2 regions of the Bradyrhizobium sp. USDA 326 genome follow, and region 1 is predicted to be linked to the other one. Evidence: predicted binding sites of a transcription regulator. Region 1 holds the regulator's gene; the other holds the start of a gene.

What was found. Region 1 encodes HrcA, which represses chaperone genes, less so after heat shock. Its sites were predicted from a motif close to GTTAGCACTCNCNNNNNGNGAGTGCTAAC; they were not measured.
Region 2: a site for HrcA is predicted at 2,227-2,255, ahead of groES (co-chaperone GroES). Genes of this name have one in related genera too.

The regions. Positions count from the first base shown of each region.
Region 1 covers NZ_JBMGQA010000001.1:2,567,757-2,572,519, reverse strand. Annotated here, with positions in the region: gene rph (ribonuclease PH) at 1-614, opposite strand, end outside; gene hrcA (heat-inducible transcriptional repressor HrcA) at 783-1,871, shown strand; partial or broken gene grpE (nucleotide exchange factor GrpE) at 1,968-2,586, shown strand; gene ABIG06_RS12245 (hypothetical protein) at 2,734-3,675, opposite strand; gene dnaK (molecular chaperone DnaK) at 4,068-4,763, shown strand, end outside.
Region 2 covers NZ_JBMGQA010000001.1:7,697,118-7,701,880, forward strand. Annotated here, with positions in the region: gene ABIG06_RS36635 (tetratricopeptide repeat protein) at 1-1,579, shown strand, start outside; gene ABIG06_RS36640 (usg protein) at 1,588-1,875, opposite strand; gene groES (co-chaperone GroES) at 2,299-2,613, shown strand; gene groL (chaperonin GroEL) at 2,659-4,299, shown strand; gene lepB (signal peptidase I) at 4,419-4,763, opposite strand, start outside.

The DNA.
Region 1 (4,763 bases):
TCCGCGGTGCCCTGCACCTCGATGATGCGGCCATCGCCGGTCATGACGAAATTGGCGTCGGTCTCGGCCTCGGAATCCTCGGCATAGTCGAGATCGAGCACCGGCGTACCGTTGTAGATGCCGCAGGAGATCGCGGCGACGTTGTCGCGCAGCACGTTGGCCTTGACCATGTTCCGCGCCTTCATCCAGTTGACGCAGTCGGCGAGGGCGACCCAGGCGCCCGTGATCGATGCCGTGCGCGTGCCGCCGTCGGCCTGGAGCACGTCGCAATCGACCGTGATCTGGCGCTCGCCGAGCGCCTCGAGATTGATGATGGTGCGAAGCGAGCGCCCGATCAGGCGCTGGATCTCGACGGTGCGGCCGCTCTGCTTGCCGGCGGAGGCCTCGCGGCGGGTCCGTTCCGACGTGGCGCGCGGCAGCATGCCGTATTCGGCGGTGACCCAGCCGCGGCCCTGGCCCTTCAGCCACGGCGGCAGGCGGTCCTCCAGCGTGGCGGTGACCAGCACGTGCGTGTCGCCGAATTTCACCAGGCAGGAACCTTCCGCATATTTCACCACGCCGCGCTCCAGCGTCACGGGGCGCAATTCGTCAGGCGCACGGCGGCTTGGCCGCATGGGAAATCCTCCAAAACTCACGGGAAAAGGCTGCTCGCGGTGCTTGTAGGTGGGGCGGGGATGGGCGGCAAGGTTTTTTCACCCGCTGATTTCGCGGCCGCAAACGCCACGCTTGTCAGAAGCGCCCGGGATAGACAAATTACGAGTATCTGAGAGGAGTTACCGTCTGTGGCCCATCACGATCCGATCCATCTGATCGCGCCGCGCGCAGGCCTTGCCCAGCTCAACGAGCGTTCCCGCGACATTTTTCGTCAAATTGTCGAAAGCTATCTGACGACCGGCGAGCCTGTCGGCTCGCGCAACATTTCCCGCCTGATCGCCATGCCGCTGTCGCCGGCGTCGGTCCGTAACGTCATGGCCGATCTGGAGCAGCTCGGCCTGATCTATGCCCCGCACACCTCGGCCGGCCGGTTGCCGACGGAACTCGGCCTGCGCTTCTTCGTCGATGCCCTGATGCAGGTCGGTGACCTCAACGAGGCTGAGCGGCAGTCGATCCAGAGCCAGCTCGCCTCGGTGGGCGAGGCGCAGTCGGTCGAGGCGGCGCTGGACCAGGCCCTGATGCGGCTTTCCGGCCTGACCCGGGCCGCCGCTGTGGTGTTGACGCCAAAATCCAATGCGCGGCTAAAGCACATCGAATTCGTCCGGCTGGAACCGGAGAAGGCTCTGGTGATCCTCGTCGGCGAGGACGGCCAGGTCGAAAACCGCGTGCTGACGCTGCCGCCTGGAGTTCCCTCCTCTGCGCTCACCGAAGCCGGCAATTTCCTCAATGCGCGGATCCGCGGCCGCACGCTGGCCGAGGCGCGGCTCGAGCTCGAGACGGCACTTGGAGAGGCCCGTGCCGAGCTCGATCAGCTGACGCAAAAGGTGATCTCGGCCGGCATCGCCAGCTGGTCCGGCGGCGAGAACGAGGATCGCCAGCTGATCGTCCGCGGCCATGCCAATCTGCTTGAAGATCTGCATGCGCTGGAGGATCTGGAGCGCGTTCGCCTGTTGTTCGACGATCTCGAGACCAAGCGCGGCGTGATCGACCTGCTCGGCCGCGCCGAGACGGCGGAGGGCGTGCGCATCTTCATCGGCAGCGAGAACAAGCTGTTCTCGCTGTCGGGGTCCTCCACCATCATCTCGCCCTATCGGGATGCCGCCGGCCACATCGTCGGCGTTCTCGGTGTGATCGGCCCGACGCGGCTGAATTATGCCCGCGTGATCACGACCGTGGACTACGCTGCCCGTATCGTCAGCCGCCTTCTGGGGGGCTGACCGGCGTTTCCGCCGATCACGGGCGCTTGATTTTCGCGAGCTTAGGCACGATATCCGGGCCAACAATCCCTGGAAACGAGTTCGAGATTAGAGCCGATGACCGAGCAAGACCGGCAACCTCAAGACACGGGCTGCAGCGACCGGCGAGCCCGTGGTGTCAAAGCCCTACATCATGCCTGACGATCCCGAGCCCGGCTCGGCCGAGACGTTGCAGAAGGAAGCCGCCGAGGCGCGCGACCGCATGCTGCGGACGCTGGCCGAGATGGAGAATCTGCGCAAGCGCACCAGCAAGGAGGTCGCCGACGCGAGGCTCTATGGCATCACCGGCTTTGCTCGCGATGTGCTCGACATCGCCGACAATCTCCAGCGCGCGCTCGATGCCGTTCCGGCGGAAGCGCGTGCCGCGGCCGATCCCGGCCTTACGGCGCTGATCGAGGGTGTCGAGTTGACCGAACGCTCGCTGCACAGCGCGCTCGAGAAGCATGGCGTGAAGAAGCTCGATCCGCAGGGTCAGAAGTTCGACCCGAACTTCCACCAGGCTATGTACGAAGTGCCTGACGCGTCGGTGCCCTCGGGCACCGTGGTGCAGGTCATGCAGGCCGGCTACACCATCGGCGAGCGCGTGCTGCGCCCGGCGCTGGTCGGTGTCGCCAAGGGCGGTGCGAAGGCAGCCCCCGCCGCCAACAACAATGAATCGAACAGCGCGCCGAACTGATCGAACCTGATGGTGAGGAGGCGCCAAGCGCCGTCTCGAACCATGTAGGCCCCCGCAGTTGCGGCTCGACCTTCACCCTCCGAGGCGTGCGCGAACAAGCGTACTCCTCGAGCGAGGAAGGACGCGCGTTGCGCTTGCGGATGCAGGCTAGCCCTTCGGCTGGATGCCGTCGCGGACGGCGCGGAAGCGGGTGAAGGCGGGCAGCCACTGGTCGCGTGGGGCGCTGGCGATGATGCGCAATGATGCGCCGCCAGTCGAGAAGCGGATCCACTGCACCACGGTCACGGGGATCTTGTCCTTGCCACTGACGCCGTCGATCCGGGTCTCGAAGCCCTGCTGGCCGTTGATGCGAATCGGCTCGGACATGGTGATGCGCGACTCGCGCACGCCGGGAATCTGGAGCGCCGCCTCCTGGGCGAAGCGGGCGCGGTCGTCGGCGGCTTGCGGGGTGGCGCCGATCACGCCGAGAATCATGAACGGCTTCGACTCGTAACCCGTGCTCTCATCGCCGTCGGCGAGGATGATGCTGCTGCCCGGCGCGAGCGTTCGGATGTCCTTGAAGTCGGCGAGATCGGTGATCTTGAACGGCATCAGCGCGATCTGCTCTTCAGCCGAGACCTGCCTGCGGGTGACGGTGCTCGCAAACATCTGCCGCACCGCTTCATCCGTGTAGATCTTGGTCGCATTCTCCGGGATCTGCACCGCGACATAGCCGGAGAAGCCGGCGCCGGGCACGATCATCGAATAGCGCTTCACCGGGGTATCGCCGGCCTTGCCGCTTTCGGTGGTGAAATAGGCGAGGCCCGCGGGGGTCTCGATCTTGTCCTGCGTGACGCCGTTGGTCCCGGCGGGATTGGAATTGAAGGCGCTCGCGACCTCGCCATAGGCCGCCGGCGGCAGCTCGGTGACCAGCACCTTGACGCTGCCATCCTCGCTCTCGAAGCCCGGAAAGGTCTTGGCCGTGCTGAGGCCGATCAACGGCACCATGCCGAGACGCAAGCCCGGGGGGAAGACGGCGTCGGCGGCGAAGGCCGGACACGCGGAGGCGGCGAGGAGGGCGAGCGCGGCGAGGGGGCGGATCAGCTTCATGGGCACTCTGATTGGTTCACATTGAGGCCGTTCGATGGTCGGCCACCGGGCCGCTTTGTTGCGTGAAGCAGTGGCGCCGGCTGTCCGGCCGGTCCGCCTTTTAGCGGGTTTGGCCTTGCCGCAACAGGGCGGGCCCGTTGCGGTAACGGGGGCTTGCCGAAGCCCGAACCTGTTAATAATTCCTCTCCCGCAAGGGCGGTGTGGCCCGGACATCATCTTCCAAAACCAATGTTTTCACGGCAGAAACGTAGCTTCGGTCCTTGCGGGCCCCTCCCCCCCTCCTATATGAGCCTCAATCATCGCAATATCGCGGATGTTTGATCTTAGGGGGTTTCGGTTCGGGTGCCTTCTGGGCCCAGCCAACCTGCCGCAAAAAGAAGGGTATCAGGACCATGGGAAAGGTCATTGGGATCGATCTCGGCACCACGAATTCGTGCGTCGCCGTAATGGATGGCAAGAACGCCAAAGTCATCGAGAATTCCGAAGGCATGCGCACGACGCCTTCGATCGTCGCCGTGACTGACGACGGCGAGCGCCTCGTCGGCCAGCCGGCCAAGCGCCAGGCCGTCACCAATCCCGAGCGCACCTTCTTCGCAGTGAAGCGCCTCATCGGCCGCCGCTACGACGACCCGATGGTCGAGAAGGACAAGAAGCTCGTCCCGTACAAGATCGTGAAAGCCTCCAACGGCGACGCCTGGGTCGAGGCCGACGGCCAGACCTATTCGCCCTCGCAGGTCTCGGCGTTCATCTTGCAGAAGATGAAGGAGACCGCGGAAGCCCATCTCGGCCATAAGGTCGATCAGGCCGTCATCACCGTTCCCGCCTACTTCAACGACGCTCAGCGCCAGGCGACCAAGGACGCCGGCAAGATTGCGGGCCTCGAAGTGCTGCGCATCATCAACGAGCCGACCGCGGCCGCGCTCGCCTATGGCCTCGACAAGACCAAGGCCGGCACCATCGCCGTGTACGACCTCGGCGGCGGCACCTTCGATATCTCCATTCTCGAGATCGGCGACGGCGTGTTCGAGGTGAAGTCGACCAACGGCGACACCTTCCTCGGCGGCGAAGACTTCGACATGCGCCTCGTG
Region 2 (4,763 bases), 5.1 Mb from region 1:
CGCGCTCTCGATCAAGCCCGACTATGCGGCGGCATTGGCGAACCGCGCCGTTGCGTTGCGGGAGCTACGGCGATTTGACGAAGCCATGGCGGACTGCGATCGGGCGATCGCCCTGGCGCCCGACGACGTGAACGGATGGCTCTGGCGCGCCAATGTCTTGCTCCAGACCCAGCAAATGGCGCAGGCGATGGACGATTGCGAGAGGGCTCTCGCGATAGCTCCCGATTCCGCTCAAGCTCACCTCGTGCTGGGCCTTTGTCTCGCCGGACTTGGCCGGGTCGACGAAGCCCTCGTCAGCTTCGACAGCGCCCTCGACATCCAGCCCGACCTTGAGAGCGCAATTTCCAGCAAGATATTCACGCTCGATTTTGTGGCGGACGCGAGCGTCGAACAGCATCAGCAGGCGCGGCAAGTGTGGTGGGAGCGGGTCGGCGCGAAAATCGCTTCAGAAGCGGCGGCACCGCATCACAACAGCCTCGATCCGGATCGCCGTCTGGTGCTCGGCTATGTCTCGTCGGATTTCAACGCGCATTCGGCCGCGTTCATTTTCAAGCCCGTCCTGCAACACCATGACCGCGCGCAGTTCGAGATCGTGTGCTACTCCTGCTCGTCAAAAATGGATACGACGACAAGCGAATTCCAGGGGATCGCCGATCGCTGGCGTGACGCCTCGCAATGGGCCGACGATCGCCTCGCCGCTGAGATTCGCGCCGATCGCGTCGATATCCTGATCGATCTGTCCGGCCACACCAGAGGAAACCGCCTCGGCGTGTTTGCGCGCAAGCCGGCACCGATCCAGGTGCACGGCTGGGGCCACGGCACCGGCACCGGGCTGCCGACGATCGATTATCTGTTCTCGGATCCGGTCGCAATTCCTGCCGCGGTTCGGCATTTGTTTGCGGAGACCGTCATCGACCTGCCGTGCTTCGTGACGCTGGCGCCACTGCCGGCCGGGCTTGCGCGGGCGGAGGCGCCGGCTCTCTCGAACGGCTTCGTCACGTTCGGTGTCTTCAACCGCATCAGCAAGATTTCGGACGAGGCCGCGGAAGTCTGGTCCAGGATTCTCGAGCGGGTCCCAGGTTCGCGACTGCTGATCAAGGATGTTGCGCTGGACGATCAACTGGTCCGCGACAAGCTGCTGGCACGGTTTGCGGCTTGCCGATTGCCGGTCGAACGCGTCGATCTGCTCGGAGCCACATTGCGGAGCGAACATCTGGCATCGTTCAATCGTGTCGATATTGCGCTCGACCCGTTCCCGCAGAACGGCGGCGTCAGCACATTGGAAGCTTTGCAGATGGGCGTGCCCGTGGTGGCGAAGCTCGGGAACAGCCTGCCCAGCCGAGCCGCGGGCGCCATCCTCTCCGCGCTTGGCTTGCGGGACTGGGTCGCGGAGAGCGATGAGGCATATGTCGAGATCGCAGCTGGCCGCGCGGCGCGGATCGGCGAACTCGATCAATTGCGCCGCGAACTGCCCGGACAGATCAACGCTGCGGCCGCCGGCAACCCCGTCTCATATGCGCGAGCCGTGGACGACGCCTATCGCGCGATGTGGATACGCTATTGCAACGGCGTCGTCTGATCCCTGCGTCAATGCAGCCGGAACACGCCGTCCACGGCGCGCAGCTCGGCTGGCTTGATCAGCTTGGAATGCGCCACCGTGACCGAATGGAGGGGACCATCGAGCTTCTCCTGCCAGAACGCCAGGAAATCCTTCAGCGCCGGAAATTTCGGAAACATGTCGTAGTTCTGCCAGACGTAGGTCTGGAGCAGCGACGGATGATCCGGCATGCGATAGAGGATTTGCGCCGTCGTCAGTCCGTAACCTAGCATCTGTTTCCGGAAATCCTCGGAAACGCCCCCACTCCGCAGTCCCATGCCAAACCTCCTTTGCAGGAGCGCATTTTGGGGGTGGCTTGATCCGTGCCCCGGGAGCCACCCGGAAACGATGCGCTCACATGAGAGAAATGTGACGCAAACTGACAACCCATCTCAAGCCCAAAAGTTTAACAAGCTGTTGAAATTCAATGCGTTAGCAGCAGACATAACTCCGTGCTAATACGGCCTCCCACGGGGCCCCGAAGAGGCCCCCAAGGCTGGTCCAAGGCTGGCTCCAAGGCTGGTTAACGATGGAAATGAGATTCTGGCAGTCCACGCTTCCGCGTGCTGATTTTTCTGCTAGAAGCCCTTGCCCCCGCAAAATTCCTGTCCTATTTCAACTTGGCTCGCGCTAGCACTCGCGGGCAACGACTGCTAACAATCTCAAAATCCTCAACACGTGCAATTGCTTAGGAGGACTGCATGAAATTCCGTCCGCTTCACGACCGCGTCGTGGTCAAGCGCATCGACGCAGAAGAGAAGACCGCTGGCGGCATCATCATTCCCGACACTGCCAAGGAAAAGCCCTCCCAGGGCGAAGTCGTCGCCGTTGGCCCGGGTGGCCGCGACGAGTCCGGCAAGCTGATCCCGATCGACCTGAAGGTCGGCGACCGCGTGCTGTTCGGCAAGTGGTCCGGCACCGAGGTCAAGATCGACGGCCAGGACCTGCTGATCATGAAGGAGAGCGACGTCATGGGCGTTCTCGAGGTCAGCGAGTCCAAGAAGAAGGCGGCCTAAGAGCCCCCTCTCCCTCCAGTCACATCATTCCAAGGAAAAATCCAGATGGCAGCCAAAGAAGTCAAATTCTCGGTTGAAGCGCGCGACAAGATGCTGCGCGGCGTCGACATTCTCGCCAACGCGGTGAAGGTCACGCTCGGCCCGAAGGGCCGCAACGTCGTGCTCGACAAGTCGTTCGGCGCTCCCCGCATCACCAAGGACGGCGTCACCGTCGCCAAGGAGATCGAGCTCGACGACAAGTTCGAGAACATGGGCGCGCAGATGGTGCGCGAAGTCGCCTCCAAGTCCGCTGACGCGGCCGGCGACGGCACCACCACTGCCACCGTGCTGGCTCAGGCCATCGTGCGCGAAGGCGCCAAGTCGGTCGCCGCCGGCATGAACCCGATGGACCTCAAGCGCGGTATCGACCTCGCTGTCGAAGCCGTCGTGGCGGATCTCCAGAAGAACTCCAAGAAGGTCACCTCGAACGACGAGATCGCCCAGGTCGGCACCATCTCGGCCAACGGCGACCAGGAGATCGGCAAGTTCCTCTCCGACGCCATGAAGAAGGTCGGCAACGAGGGTGTCATCACCGTCGAGGAAGCCAAGTCGCTCGAGACCGAACTCGACGTCGTCGAGGGCATGCAGTTCGACCGCGGCTACATCTCGCCCTACTTCGTCACCAACGCCGACAAGATGCGCGTTGAGATGGACGACGCCTACATCCTCATCAACGAGAAGAAGCTCTCCTCGCTGAACGAGCTGCTGCCGCTGCTCGAGGCCGTGGTGCAGACCGGCAAGCCGCTGGTCATCGTCGCCGAGGACGTCGAAGGCGAAGCCCTCGCGACCCTCGTCGTGAACCGCCTGCGTGGCGGCCTGAAGGTCGCGGCCGTCAAGGCTCCGGGCTTCGGCGATCGCCGCAAGGCCATGCTGCAGGACATCGCGATCCTGACCGGCGGCCAGGCGATCTCGGAAGATCTCGGCATCAAGCTCGAGAACGTCACGCTCAACATGCTCGGTCGCGCCAAGAAGGTGATGATCGACAAGGAGAACACCACGATCGTCAACGGCGCCGGCAAGAAGGCCGACATCGAGGCGCGCGTGGCCCAGATCAAGGCGCAGATCGAGGAGACCACCTCGGACTACGACCGCGAGAAGCTCCAGGAGCGTCTCGCCAAGCTCGCGGGCGGCGTCGCGGTGATCCGCGTCGGCGGCGCGACCGAGGTCGAGGTGAAGGAGCGCAAGGATCGCGTTGATGACGCGATGCATGCGACCCGCGCGGCTGTCGAGGAAGGCATCGTCCCGGGCGGCGGCGTCGCCCTGCTCCGTGCCTCCGAGCAGCTCAAGGGCCTGCGCACCAAGAACGACGACCAGAAGACCGGCGTCGAGATCGTGCGCAAGGCGCTCTCCGCGCCCGCTCGCCAGATCGCGATCAACGCCGGTGAAGACGGCTCGGTGATCGTCGGCAAGATCCTGGAGAACAAGGCCTACAATTACGGCTTCGACTCCCAGACCGGCGAATATGCCGACCTCGTCAAGAAGGGCATCATCGATCCGACCAAGGTGGTCCGCACCGCGATCCAGAACGCAGCCTCGGTGGCCGCGCTCCTGATCACCACGGAAGCCATGGTCGCCGAGCTGCCCAAGAAGGGCGGCGCCGGTCCGGCGATGCCTCCGGGCGGCGGCATGGGCGGCATGGACTTCTGATCCAGCCGCTCAGGCACAGTCGAGAAATGCGAAACCCCGGCAGCGATGCCGGGGTTTTTGTTTTTTGTGCAAAGTCTCGCCGCTGGTCATTCCGGGGCGCGCCCCCGAATGACGGCCCCTCACTCCACCTTCCCCAACCGCTCGAAGCGCGGCTCGCCGTCATCGTCGAGCGACCAGAGGATCCGCGTCACCTTGCCGATGAGATTGTCCATCGGGATGAAGCCCATCGCGGACGCCATGCAGCTGTCGGTGGAATTGTCGCGGTTGTCGCCGAGCACGAAGAGATGGCCTGGCGGCACGGCGTAGACGCTGGTGTTGTCGAGGAAGCCATTGTCGAGACAATCGTAGGTCACATAGCTCGCGCCGTTCGGCAGCGTCTCGCGCCAGCGCTTGACCTGCGCCTCGTCATCGCCCCCGCAGGCGGCGCCGGCTTGTGCCTCCTTCAGCGCGGCGCGCGTCACCGG